3 regions of the Streptomyces sp. NPDC048751 genome follow, and region 3 is predicted to be linked to each of the others. Evidence: predicted binding sites of a transcription regulator. Region 3 holds the regulator's gene; each other region holds the start of a gene.
The links. Region 3 encodes HrcA, which represses chaperone genes, less so after heat shock. Its sites were predicted from a motif close to TTNGCACTCNGNNNNNCNGAGTGCNAA; they were not measured.
Positions count from the first base shown of each region.

Region 1: the regulator HrcA is predicted to act here: its motif matches at 3,045-3,071, upstream of groES (co-chaperone GroES).
Region 2: the regulator HrcA is predicted to act here: its motif matches at 1,430-1,456, upstream of groL (chaperonin GroEL).

Region 1 is NZ_JBICUX010000002.1:758,019-762,225, forward strand. Features, by position in the region: gene ACGFNV_RS10360 (ester cyclase) at 9-716, shown strand; gene groL (chaperonin GroEL) at 827-2,452, opposite strand; gene groES (co-chaperone GroES) at 2,590-2,898, opposite strand; gene ACGFNV_RS10375 (hypothetical protein) at 3,155-3,418, shown strand; gene ACGFNV_RS10380 (polysaccharide deacetylase family protein) at 3,431-4,207, opposite strand, start outside.
Region 2 is NZ_JBICUX010000003.1:528,186-532,392, reverse strand. Features, by position in the region: gene thrC (threonine synthase) at 1-368, shown strand, start outside; gene ACGFNV_RS14125 (MoaD/ThiS family protein) at 365-640, shown strand; gene ACGFNV_RS14120 (cold-shock protein) at 1,073-1,279, shown strand; gene groL (chaperonin GroEL) at 1,619-3,241, shown strand; gene ACGFNV_RS14110 (NADH:flavin oxidoreductase) at 3,441-4,207, shown strand, end outside.
Region 3 is NZ_JBICUX010000022.1:54,890-59,096, forward strand. Features, by position in the region: gene ACGFNV_RS42335 (16S rRNA (uracil(1498)-N(3))-methyltransferase) at 1-20, opposite strand, end outside; gene ACGFNV_RS42340 (nitronate monooxygenase) at 17-1,102, opposite strand; gene dnaJ (molecular chaperone DnaJ) at 1,262-2,398, opposite strand; gene hrcA (heat-inducible transcriptional repressor HrcA) at 2,399-3,415, opposite strand; gene ACGFNV_RS42355 (MBL fold metallo-hydrolase) at 3,575-4,207, shown strand, end outside.

The DNA of each region.
Region 1 (4,207 bases), on a different contig from region 3:
GCGGTGTCATGACGTTCGTACAGCTCATCGACTGCAGGACCAGCCGGTTCGACGAGATGGACCGGCTGATGGACACATGGGTCGAGCAGACCAAGGGGAAGCGGACGGCGACGCACGCGGTGGTCGGCAAGGACCGCTCGGACGCGTCGCACTTCATCGAGATCGTGGAGTTCCCGTCGTACGAGGAGGCGATGCGGAACTCGAACCTTCCGGAGACCGACAAGATATTCCGGGATCTGGTGGCGCTGTGTGACGAGATGCCGACCTTCACCGATCTGGACGTGGTGCGGGACGAGCAGCTGGACGCGGAAACCGCCCGACGGTTCTTCGACACGGTCGCGATCCACGGGAACCTGCCGCCGCTCGACGGCCTGATCGCGGAGAGCTACCACGACCACGATCCGGCGAACGAGCAGGACACCATCGGGATGGACGCGATGCGGCGGGAGGTCGAGATGTGGCGCAGCGGCTTCGACTTCGCCTTCTCCGTCGAGGACCAGATCGCCCAGGACGACCGCGTGTGCAGCCGCTGGACCTGGCGCGGCACCCACAAGGGTGAGTTCATGGGCCTTCCCGCCACCGGGAAGCAGGTCACCATGACCGGCTCGACCATCCACCGGTTCAGTGACGACGGAAAGATCGCCGAAGCGTGGTGGCAGTACGACCGGCTGGGGCTGATGGCACAGCTGGGGGCGCTGGACGCACTGGAGAGGTAGGGGACGGACCCGGGACCAGGGGCCTGGGTCACAAGGTCGCCCGCGAGGGGAGAAGCCCCCGTTCCGGTTGCGGGACGGGGGCTTCTTCGTGGCCTCGGTGCTGACGTACGTCAGTGCGCGTGGCCGTGGCTGTGACCGCCGGCGGCCGGCTCTTCCTCTTCCTTCTTCTCGACGACCAGGGTCTCGGTCGTGAGGAGGAGGGAGGCGATGGAGGCGGCGTTCTCCAGGGCGGAGCGGGTGACCTTCACCGGGTCGATGACGCCGGCCTTGACCAGGTCGCCGTACTCGCCGGTGGCTGCGTTGTAGCCGCTGCCCTTCTCGAGCTCGGCCACCTTGGAGACGATGACGTAGCCCTCGAGGCCGGCGTTCTCGGCGATCCAGCGCAGCGGCTCGACGGCGGCCTTGCGGACGACCGCGACACCGGTGGCCTCGTCGCCGGTCTTGTCGAGGTTGCCCTCGAGGACCTTGACGGCGTGGACCAGCGCGGAGCCACCACCGGAGACGATGCCCTCCTCGACCGCGGCGCGGGTCGCGGAGATGGCGTCCTCCAGACGGTGCTTCTTCTCCTTCAGCTCCACCTCGGTGGCGGCGCCGACCTTGATCACGCACACGCCGCCGGCCAGCTTCGCGAGGCGCTCCTGGAGCTTCTCGCGGTCCCAGTCGGAGTCGGTGTTCTCGATCTCGGCCTTGATCTGGCCGATGCGGCCCTCGACGTCCGCCTTGTTGCCGGCACCGTCGACGATCGTGGTGTCGTCCTTGGTGACGGTGACGCGGCGGGCGGAGCCGAGCACGTCCAGGCCGGCCTGGTCGAGCTTGAGGCCGACCTCCTCGGAGATGACCGTGGCGCCGGTGAGGACGGCCATGTCCTGCAGCATCGCCTTGCGACGGTCACCGAAGCCGGGCGCCTTGACGGCGACGGCGTTGAACGTGCCGCGGATCTTGTTCACGACCAGCGTCGACAGGGCCTCGCCCTCGACGTCCTCGGCGATGATCAGCAGCGGCTTCGAGGCGTTCGCCTGGATGATCTTCTCCAGCAGCGGAAGCAGGTCCGCGATGGAGGAGATCTTGCCCTGGTGGATGAGGATGTACGGGTCCTCCAGGACGGCCTCCATGCGCTCCTGGTCCGTCACGAAGTACGGCGACAGGTAGCCCTTGTCGAAGGCCATGCCCTCGGTGAAGTCCAGCTCCAGACCGAAGGTGTTGGACTCCTCGACGGTGATGACACCGTCCTTGCCGACCTTGTCCATCGCCTCGGCGATGAGCTCGCCGACCTGCTGGTCCTGGGCGGACAGCGCGGCCACGGCGGCGATGTCGGACTTCTCGTCGATCGGGCGGGCCGAGGCGAGCAGGTCCTCGGACACGGCCTTGACCGCCGCGTCGATGCCCTTCTTCAGCAGCGCCGGGGAGGCACCCGCGGCGACGTTCTTCAGGCCCTCGCGGACGAGCGCCTGGGCCAGCACGGTGGCGGTGGTGGTGCCGTCACCCGCGATGTCGTTGGTCTTGGTCGCCACCTCCTTCACCAGCTGGGCGCCGAGGTTCTCGTACGGGTCGTCGATCTCGACCTCGCGGGCGATGGTGACGCCGTCGTTGGTGATGGTGGGGGCGCCGAACTTCTTGTCGATGACGACGTTGCGGCCCTTGGGGCCGATCGTCACCTTGACCGTGTCGGCAAGCTTGTTGACGCCGCGCTCGAGGGCGCGACGGGCGTCCTCGTCGAACTTCAGGATCTTCGCCATGGGAGCGTAGCCCTCTCGGAAAAATGGGAACGAAAACGAACTGCGCCCCGGGCGCCCGGCTGATTAATGGTCGCGGGGGCCAGGGGCGCAGATCAAAGCAATGTGCTTCGGTTAGGAAGCCGATGAAGCCTGGTGAATTACTTCTCGATGATCGCGAGCACGTCGCGAGCCGAGAGGACGAGGTACTCCTCGCCGTTGTACTTCACCTCGGTGCCGCCGTACTTGCTGTAGAGCACGATGTCGCCGGTCTTGACGTCGAGCGGGAGGCGCTCGCCGTTCTCGAAGCGGCCCGGGCCCACGGCCAGGACGACGCCCTCCTGGGGCTTCTCCTTGGCGGTGTCCGGAATGACCAGGCCAGAGGCCGTGGTCTGCTCGGCGTCCAGCGGCTGGACCACGATGCGGTCCTCGAGCGGCTTGATGGCAACCTTGGAGCTGGTGGTCGTCACGATCCGACCTCCCCCTTCGGAGATCTCACGGGGTTAACTGTCTGAGGTGGCGACCAGGTCGATCCGTCGTCGCGGGTGCCGGACCTGCCCGTCGCGTTGTTGGCACTCTCCAGGGGGGAGTGCCAGAGCTGAGACTATGACCGCGATTAGCACTCGGTCAAGCGGAGTGCCAATCCCGTGGGGCGCGGCGCGCTCGCGTGCGCCCTTGCGGGCGACGATCAAGCGCCGACCGGGCTGATTTTCGTACCGTTCCCTCATGGGGTCTCGTTCTTCGCCGGCCGACGGCTGCGTGCTCGCCGTCCTGCTGGTCGCGGAAGTCGCCTTCGGGTACGTGTTCGCGCTGATCTTCGCGTGGGCGGGGCATCCGACGGGGATGCTGGTGTGGATGGGCGTGATGGCGCTGACGGCGCTGGGGGCCGCCGCCCTGCTGTTCCGGCGCGGTTACAGCGGCACCGGGGCTGCGCAGCTGATGGTGGCGGCGCTCCTGGTGGCTTTCGCGGCGCTGGCGTACGACCGCTGAGGCCGATCGGCGCTACAGGTAGTCCTCCAGCCGTCCCACGGTCAGTCCCCGCCCCTGGATCTCCCGCAGCAACCGCGTCGTCCGTTCCCGCAGGGTCGGGCCGGTCGCCTCGCCGGAGGCGACCGAGACGATGTCGCCGGGCCGCAACCGGCGTTCGCCGTCGCCGAAGACGAGCGCGCCGTTCTCCGTCGAGGCCCGCCACAGCACGACCGCCGCGATGCCGCAGTCGGCGGCCGCGCGCAGGGTGGTCGCGTCGTACGTGCCGTAGGGCGGGCGGAAGAGGCGGGGGCGCAGGCCGAAGCGGGACCTGAGCTTGTCCTGCTGGCCGCAGATCTCGGCGCGTTGCCCCGCGTAGGGCAGGCCGCGCAGGGAGGGGTGGTCGAGGGTGTGGTTCTGGATGGTCGCGCCGACGGAACGCAGGCGCGCGAAGTGGCCGTAGCCCGGGCCGACGACACTGTCCGTGAGGAACATGCTCACCGGAAGCCGCAGTTCACGGACCATGTCGACGAACCGGGGGTCCCGTTCGGAGCCGTCGTCATAGGTCAGGAACACGACCTTGTCGCGGGTCGGTACGTGGTCGACGACGGGCGGGAGACCGCCGCGCCCCGCGTCGGCGCCACCGGCGGCGGACCGCGCGGGCGGCTTCGGGGCGGGGGGCAGCGGAGCCGCCAGGCCCCAGCGGGCGTAGGGGCGCTCCCCGGCCGGTTCGTGCGGCCGTACGCGCTGGGCCGCCTTCTTGCCCAGCCGCTCGATCGGGTCGACGGACTGGGCGCAGCCGGTGAGGAGTAC
Region 2 (4,207 bases), on a different contig from region 3:
TCGTCCGGCCGCAGAAGCCGAACACCATCGCCAAGTCCCTCGCCATCGGCAACCCGGCCGACGGGCCGTACGTCCTCGACATCGCGCGCCGTACGGGCGGTGCCGTGGAGGACGTCAACGACGAGCAGGTCGTCGACGCGATCAAGCTGCTCGCCCGGACGGAGGGCATCTTCGCGGAGACCGCCGGCGGGGTGACCGTGGGTGTGGCGCGCAAGCTGATCGAGAACGGTCTGCTGGACCCGACCCTCACCACTGTCGTGCTGAACACCGGCGACGGCCTCAAGACCCTCGACGCGGTGGCCGGCACCGGGCTCACCGCCACCATCCGCCCGAACCTGGACTCCTTCCGAGAGGCTGGCCTCGCATGAGCGTGACCGTCCGCATCCCCACCATCCTGCGCACCTACACCGGTGGCCAGGCCGAGGTCGCCGCCGAGGGCGCGAACCTGGGCGAGGTCATCGCCGACCTGGAGAAGAACCACACGGGCATCGCGGCCCGCGTTCTCGACGACCAGGGCAAGCTGCGCCGCTTCGTCAACGTGTACGTCAACGACGACGACGTCCGCTTCGAGCAGGGTCTGGAGACGGCCACCCCGGACGGTGCCGGTGTCTCCATCATTCCGGCGGTCGCCGGAGGCTGATCATTACCTTCGGTAACATCAGTTACCGAGAGTTCATCGAATTGCCCCCTCCGTGAGAGAAGCGGAGGGGGCAATTCTGTGTGGTTGAGCGCGGTACAGTTGGGGAACACGCTGTTTTTCGCGTACCGAACGCCTCTGTTTTACGGCTCCACATGCGATGAGAAGTAGCCAAAGTGTGTGGTTCTTTTGCGCCATTTGCTCCTTTTGTGGAGCCCGACTTGCCCAGAATTCTGGTGAATTCTCGGTAAATTCCCGACCGGCCATGCCCGGAATTCTCGTCCGATTGACCTGTTGCAGACGGCAGTTGGACAGATACATTCGGCCGCGGTCGACGCGTTCCGGCGCACGCCCCCAACCAAAGCGGGGGGTGAGGTCTGACCCGGATCCGCGAAGTGTGGATCTGTGCAAGGGCCAGTAATAGGGGAGTTAGGCATGGCTCAGGGCACCGTCAAGTGGTTCAACGCGGAGAAGGGGTACGGCTTCATCGCGGTCGACGGTGGTGCGGATGTTTTCGTCCACTACAGCGCGATTCAGATGGACGGCTACCGCACCCTGGAGGAGGGTCAGCGGGTCGATTTCGAGATCTCGCAGGGCCAGAAGGGGCCGCAGGCGGACATGGTCCGACTCGCGACCGGCTGAAGCACGCGCCGACGCAGCGTCGTTCTTCTGAACATCTTCGAAGGGCTCGTACCTCCCGGGGTACGAGCCCTTCGGTCTGCCCGGACGCGCCCGGACGCGCCGCGCGGGAGCCGCGGCACCCGGCGTTCACCTGCGGATGCGGGGAAGGCGCTTGCACTCGGCAGGGGCGAGTGCTAATCATTGCGTTAGCACTCTGAAGGTGAGAGTGACAACGAAGGACCGGGTCGGTGAGGCCCGCACGCCGGGTGGGGCAAGGAACCACGAGGCAGGCGAGCCGTCCGTCGCGGGCGCGGGCGCGGTCCGAAGGAATCACCCCCAGTCCTGGAGGGACCACTTCACATGGCCAAGATCATCGCGTTCGACGAGGAGGCGCGGCGCGGCCTCGAGCGCGGCATGAACCAGCTCGCGGACGCCGTGAAGGTGACGCTCGGCCCCAAGGGCCGCAACGTCGTCCTCGAGAAGAAGTGGGGCGCCCCCACGATCACCAACGATGGTGTCTCCATCGCCAAGGAGATCGAGCTCGAGGACCCGTACGAGAAGATCGGCGCCGAGCTGGTCAAGGAAGTCGCCAAGAAGACGGACGACGTCGCCGGTGACGGTACGACCACCGCGACCGTTCTCGCCCAGGCGCTGGTCCGCGAGGGCCTGCGCAACGTCGCCGCCGGCGCCAACCCGATGGCCCTCAAGCGCGGTATCGAGAAGGCCGTCGAGGCCGTCTCCGGTGCCCTCCTTGAGCAGGCGAAGGATGTCGAGACCAAGGAGCAGATCGCTTCCACGGCCTCCATCTCCGCCGCCGACACCCAGATCGGCGAGCTCATCGCCGAGGCCATGGACAAGGTCGGCAAGGAAGGCGTCATCACTGTCGAGGAGTCCCAGACCTTCGGTCTGGAGCTGGAGCTCACCGAGGGTATGCGCTTCGACAAGGGCTACATCTCGGCGTACTTCGCCACCGACATGGAGCGTATGGAGGCCGTCCTCGACGACCCGTACATCCTGATCGCGAACTCCAAGATCTCGAACGTCAAGGACCTGCTCCCGCTCCTGGAGAAGGTCATGCAGTCGGGCAAGCCGCTGCTGATCATCGCCGAGGATGTCGAGGGCGAGGCCCTGTCGACCCTGGTCGTCAACAAGATCCGCGGCACCTTCAAGTCCGTCGCCGTCAAGGCCCCGGGCTTCGGCGACCGCCGCAAGGCCATGCTCGGCGACATCGCCATCCTCACGGGCGGCGAGGTCATCTCCGAGGAGGTCGGCCTCAAGCTGGAGAACGCCACCATCGACCTGCTGGGCAAGGCCCGCAAGGTGGTCATCACCAAGGACGAGACCACCATCGTCGACGGCGCCGGCGCCTCCGAGCAGGTCACCGGCCGCGTCAACCAGATCCGCGCCGAGATCGAGAACAGCGACTCGGACTACGACCGCGAGAAGCTGCAGGAGCGCCTGGCGAAGCTCGCCGGCGGTGTCGCGGTCATCAAGGCCGGTGCCGCCACCGAGGTTGAGCTCAAGGAGCGCAAGCACCGCATCGAGGACGCCGTCCGCAACGCGAAGGCGGCCGTCGAGGAGGGCATCGTCGCCGGTGGTGGCGTGGCCCTGCTGCAGGCCTCCCAGGTCTTCGAGAAGCTGGAACTCGAGGGTGACGAGGCGACCGGCGCCAACGCCGTGAAGCTCGCGCTCGAGGCCCCGCTCAAGCAGATCGCCGTCAACGGTGGTCTCGAGGGTGGCGTCGTCGTGGAGAAGGTCCGCAACCTCCAGGTCGGCCACGGCCTGAACGCCGCGACCGGTGAGTACGTCGACATGATCGCCGAAGGCATCATCGACCCGGCGAAGGTGACCCGCTCTGCCCTGCAGAACGCCGCCTCCATCGCCGCGCTGTTCCTCACCACCGAGGCCGTCATCGCCGACAAGCCGGAGAAGTCCGCTGCCCCGGCCGGCGGCGGCATGCCGGGCGGTGACATGGACTTCTGATCCTCACCGAGGATCGGAACCGTCCCTTCCGTGCCGAGGGCGGCACTCCCTGGAGACAGGGGGTGCCGCCCTCGGGCGTGTCCGGGATCACATGACGTTTCGCCCCGCACCGGGATGGAGGCGCCGGGCGCGGTGGTTGACGTAGGCGATCACTTTATTGCATGTGCACATACCAGCTGGTTTTGACGAGGAGTCCCGAGTGACCGCCACCCCGACGCCCGCCTCCCGCACGGCCGAGATCCTCTCCCGGCCCGTGTCCATCAACGGCCTGACCGTCCCGAACCGCATCGCGATGGCGCCGATGACCCGGATGTTCTCCCCGGGCGGCATCCCCGGCGAGAACGTGCGCTCGTACTACGCCCGCCGTGCCGCCGCGGGCGTCGGCCTGATCGTCACCGAGGGCACCTACGTCGGCCACGCCTCCGCCGGACAGAGCGACAGCGTCCCCCGCTTCCACGGCGAGGAGCAGCTCGCGGGCTGGGCGAAGGTCGCCGAGGCCGTGCACGCGGCCGGCGGCACGATCGTCCCGCAGCTGTGGCACATCGGCATGGTCCGCAAGCAGGGCGAGCCGCCCTTCGCCGACGCCCCCGCCGTCGGTCCCTCCGGGCTGCGCGTCGACGGCACCGAGGGCACCGGCCAGGCGATGACCCAGCGCGACCTCGACGACGTCATCGGCGCCTTCGCCGAGGCCGCCGCCGCAGCCGAGCGCATCGGCTTCGACGGAGTCGAACTGCACGGCGCCCACGGCTACCTCATCGACCAGTTCCTCTGGTCGGGCACCAACCGCCGTACCGACGCCTACGGCGGCGACCCCGTGGCCCGTACGAAGTTCGCCGCCGAGATCGTCGCCGCCGTGCGCGAGACGGTCTCGCCGGAGTTCCCCGTCATCTTCCGCTACTCGCAGTGGAAGCAGGAGGCCTACGACGCCCGGCTCGCCGAGACCCCCGAGGAGCTGGAGGCCATCCT
Region 3 (4,207 bases):
ACGAACACCGGGGCCGTCATCGGCCCGCGTCCTCACCCGGGCACACCGACAACGCTGTCCTGGCCGCGGCCAGTTCCTCGGCCAGCACCTCGACCAGGCGCCCGGCGGGCAGGTCGCGGGCCATCCGGTGGCCCTGCCCGGCCCACAGCGCCATGCCCTGCGCGTCCCCGGCCTTGGCGGCCGCCTTGCGCAGCGGGGAGGTGAGGTGATGGACCTCCGGGTAGGCGGCGGGCGCGTACGGGCCGTGCTCGCGCAGGAAACGGTTCACCAGGCCGCGCGCCGGGCGCCCCGAGAAGGCGCGGGTGAGTTCCGTCCGTACGAACAGCGGGTTGGTCAGCGCCTCCTTGTGCACGGCCTGCGCGCCGGACTCCGGTGTCGCGAGGAACGCCGTGCCGAGCTGCGCCGCGCTCGCGCCCGCGGCCAGCACGGCGGCGATCTGGCTGCCGCGCATGATGCCGCCGGCGGCGACGAGGGGAAGGCTCACGGCCTCCCGGACCTGGGCGAGCAGCGACAGCAGTCCCAGAGCGGAGCCGTCGGTCTCCGGGACGTCCCGGTGGGTGCCCTGGTGGCCGCCGGCCTCCACGCCCTGCACGATCACCGCGTCGGCGCCCGCCCGCTCCACCGCCACGGCCTCGTCGGGGGTGGTGGCGGTGACGAGGGTGAAGGTGCCGGCCCGGCGCAGCGACTGAAGCGCCTCGGGGGCCGGCACGCCGAAGTGGAAGGACACCACCGGCACCGGGTTGTCGAGGAGCACGGCCAGTTTGGCGTCGTACCCGTCGTCGCGGCCGCTGTCGGGGTCGCCGAGCTCCGTCTCGTACCAGGCGGCCTCGCCGGCGAGCTGGTGTGCGTAGACGTCGACGGCGCCGGTCTCGGCGTACTCCGGCTGCGGCATGAAGAGGTTCACGCCGAAGGGCCGGGAGGTCAGGCTCCGCAGCTGTTTGATCTCCTGGTACATCCCGTCGGCGGTCTTGTACCCGGCGGCGAGGAACCCGAGCCCGCCCGCCTCACAGACGGCGGCGGCGAGCTGCGGCACGGAGACACCGCCCGCCATGGGGGCCTGCACGATCGGCTGGGGGAAGAGATCGGTCAGCGCGGAGGACATGACGGCATGTTGTCACGTCCTCCGGGCGGGACCGAATCGGGCTGCCTTTCCGGCACAGGCCAGTACTTCTCGGCCGACCGAGTCGGGTGGTGGGCGGGCGAGGCGGGGGTCCAGGGGGCGGAGCCCCCTGGCGGGGTCGAAGGGGCGGAGCCCCTTCCGTCAGCGCCCGTTGAACGCGTCCTTCAGCCGCGAGAACAACCCCTGCTGCCCGGGCTGGAACTGGCCCTGGGGCCGTTCCTCGCCCCGCAGCTTGGAAAGCTCGCGCAGCAACCGCTCCTGCTCGGGATCCAGCTTCGTCGGCGTCGTGACCTCGACGTGGACGATGAGGTCGCCCCGGCCGCCACCGCGCAGGTGCGTGACACCCCGGCCGTGCAGCGGGATCGACTGGCCGGACTGGGTGCCGGGCCGGATGTCGACCTCCTCGAGGCCGTCCAGCGTCTCCAGCGGCACCTTCGTGCCGAGGGCCGCCGCCGTCATCGGGATGGTGACCGTGCAGTGCAGGTCGTCGCCGCGCCGCTGGAAGGTGGGGTGCGGCAGCTCGTGGATCTCGACGTACAGGTCACCGGCGGGACCGCCACCGGGACCGACCTCGCCCTCGCCCGCGAGCTGGATACGGGTGCCGTTGTCGACGCCGGCCGGGATCTTCACCGTGAGGGTGCGGCGCGAACGCACGCGGCCGTCACCGGCGCACTCCGGGCACGGCGTGGGAACCACGGTTCCGAAGCCCTGGCACTGCGGGCAGGGGCGGGACGTCATGACCTGGCCCAGGAAGGACCGCGTCACCTGCGACACCTCACCGCGGCCGCGGCACATGTCACACGTCTGGGCGGTCGTGCCCGGCGCCGCGCCCTCACCGCTACAGGTGGCGCAGACGATCGCGGTGTCGACCTGGATGTCCTTGGTCGTGCCGAAGGCCGCCTCGTCGAGCTCGATCTCCAGCCGGATCATCGCGTCCTGGCCGCGCCGCGTCCGCGAGCGGGGGCCGCGCTGGGACGCCGTACCGAAGAAGGCGTCCATGATGTCGGAGAAGTTGCCGAAACCACCGGCGCCGAAGCCGCCCGCGCCTCCGCCGCCCGCCTGCGAGAGCGGGTCGCCGCCGAGGTCGTAGACCTGCTTCTTCTGCGGGTCCGAGAGCACCTCGTAAGCGGCGTTGATCTCCTTGAACCGCTCCTGGGTCTTCGGATCCGGGTTGACGTCCGGGTGCAGCTCGCGAGCGAGCCGCCGGAAGGCCTTCTTGATCTCTTCCTGCGACGCGTCGCGGCGCACGCCGAGAACGGCGTAGTAGTCCGTGGCCACTTACGACTCCGCCAGGATCTGTCCGACGTACCGTGCCACTGCGCGTACCGCTCCCATCGTTCCCGGGTAATCCATGCGGGTCGGTCCGACCACGCCGAGCTTGGCGACTGCCTCGCCGCCCGAACCGTAACCGACCGACACCACGGAAGTGGAGTTGAGTCCCTCGTAGGCGTTCTCGTGACCGATGCGTACGGTCATGCCCGAATCCCCCGCCTCGCCCAGGAGTTTGAGGAGCACGACCTGCTCCTCCAGGGCCTCCAGGACGGGCCGGATGGTGAGGGGAAAGTCATGTCCGAAGCGGGTGAGATTGGCGGTACCGCCGATCATCAGCCGCTCCTCGTTCTCCTCGACAAGCGTCTCCAGCAGGGTGGAGAGCACCGTCGTGACCGTACCGCGGTCCTCGACGTCGAAGCCCTCCGGGAGGTCCTCGACGAGTCGCGGCACGTCGGTGAACCGGCGCCCCGCGACCCGGCTGTTCAGCCGCGCCCGCAGGTCCGCCAGGGACGCCTCACCGAAGGGCGCCGGGCAGTCCACCATGCGCTGCTCGACCCGGCCGGTGTCCGTGATCAGCACGAGCATCACGCGCGCGGGGGCGAGTGACAGCAGTTCCACGTGCCGCACGGTCGAACGGGTCAGCGAGGGGTACTGCACGACGGCCACCTGCCGCGTCAGCTGCGCGAGCAGCCGCACGGTACGGGCGACGACGTCGTCGAGGTCGACGGCGCCCTCGAGGAAGTTCTGGATGGCGCGCCGCTCGGGCCCGGTCATGGGCTTCACACCGGCCAGCTTGTCGACGAACAGCCGGTAGCCCTTGTCGGTGGGGATGCGCCCGGCACTGGTGTGCGGCTGGGCGATGTACCCCTCGTCCTCCAGGGCCGCCATGTCGTTGCGGACCGTCGCCGGGGAGACGCCGAGGTTGTGCCGCTCGGTGAGCGCCTTCGAGCCCACCGGCTCCTCGGTGCCGACATAGTCCTGGACGATGGCGCGCAGCACCTGGAGCCTGCGTTCACTCAGCATCGCGCGCACCTCCGAACTCGTCCCCTTGACATCCACCTGGCACTCTGCGCGTGCGAGTGCCAGCGTTCCCCGGCCCAGTGTACGGCCGGGGGGTACACCCGGGGCAAGGCTGGTACCCGGCACCGCACGCCGGAGTGTGCTCCCCGCTAGCGTCGCCGTATGACCGTGACTTGGGAAGAGCTGGGCTGGGAGCGGGTGGCGGCCGGGGTGGGGCGGTGTCGGCTGCCCGGGTGGGACTGCACGGCGGGGCTGGTCGTCGGGCCGGGCGCGGTCCTGGTGATCGACGCCGGGTCGAGCCTGGCGGAGGGGGCGCGGCTGCGGTACGCGGCGCAGGAGCTGGCCGGCCGGCGTGTGACTCATCTCGCTCTCACCCACCCCCACTTCGACCATGTCTTCGGGGCGGCGGCGTTCGCGGGCGCGGAGGTCTTCGGCGCGGTGGGCCTCGACACGGTGTTGGCGCGGGGGCGTGCGGAGCTGCACACGGACGCCCTGCGCAACGGGCTGGACCCGGCGGCGGCGGACGAGGCGGTGGAGACCCTGGTCCGACCCCACCACCATGTCTCCGGCGAGTGGACCCTCGACCTGGGCGACGGCCGCCAGGCGCTGCTCGCGAACGTGGGTCCCGGGCACACCGCCCACGATCTCGCGGTCCTCGTCCCCGGCGACCCGGAGGTCGTCTTCTGCGGCGACCTCGTCGAGGAGTCCGGCGAGCCCCAGGCCGGCCCCGACGCCGTACCGGCCCACTGGCCGGCCGCCCTCGACCGGCTCCTCGGCCTCGGCGGCGAGGACGCG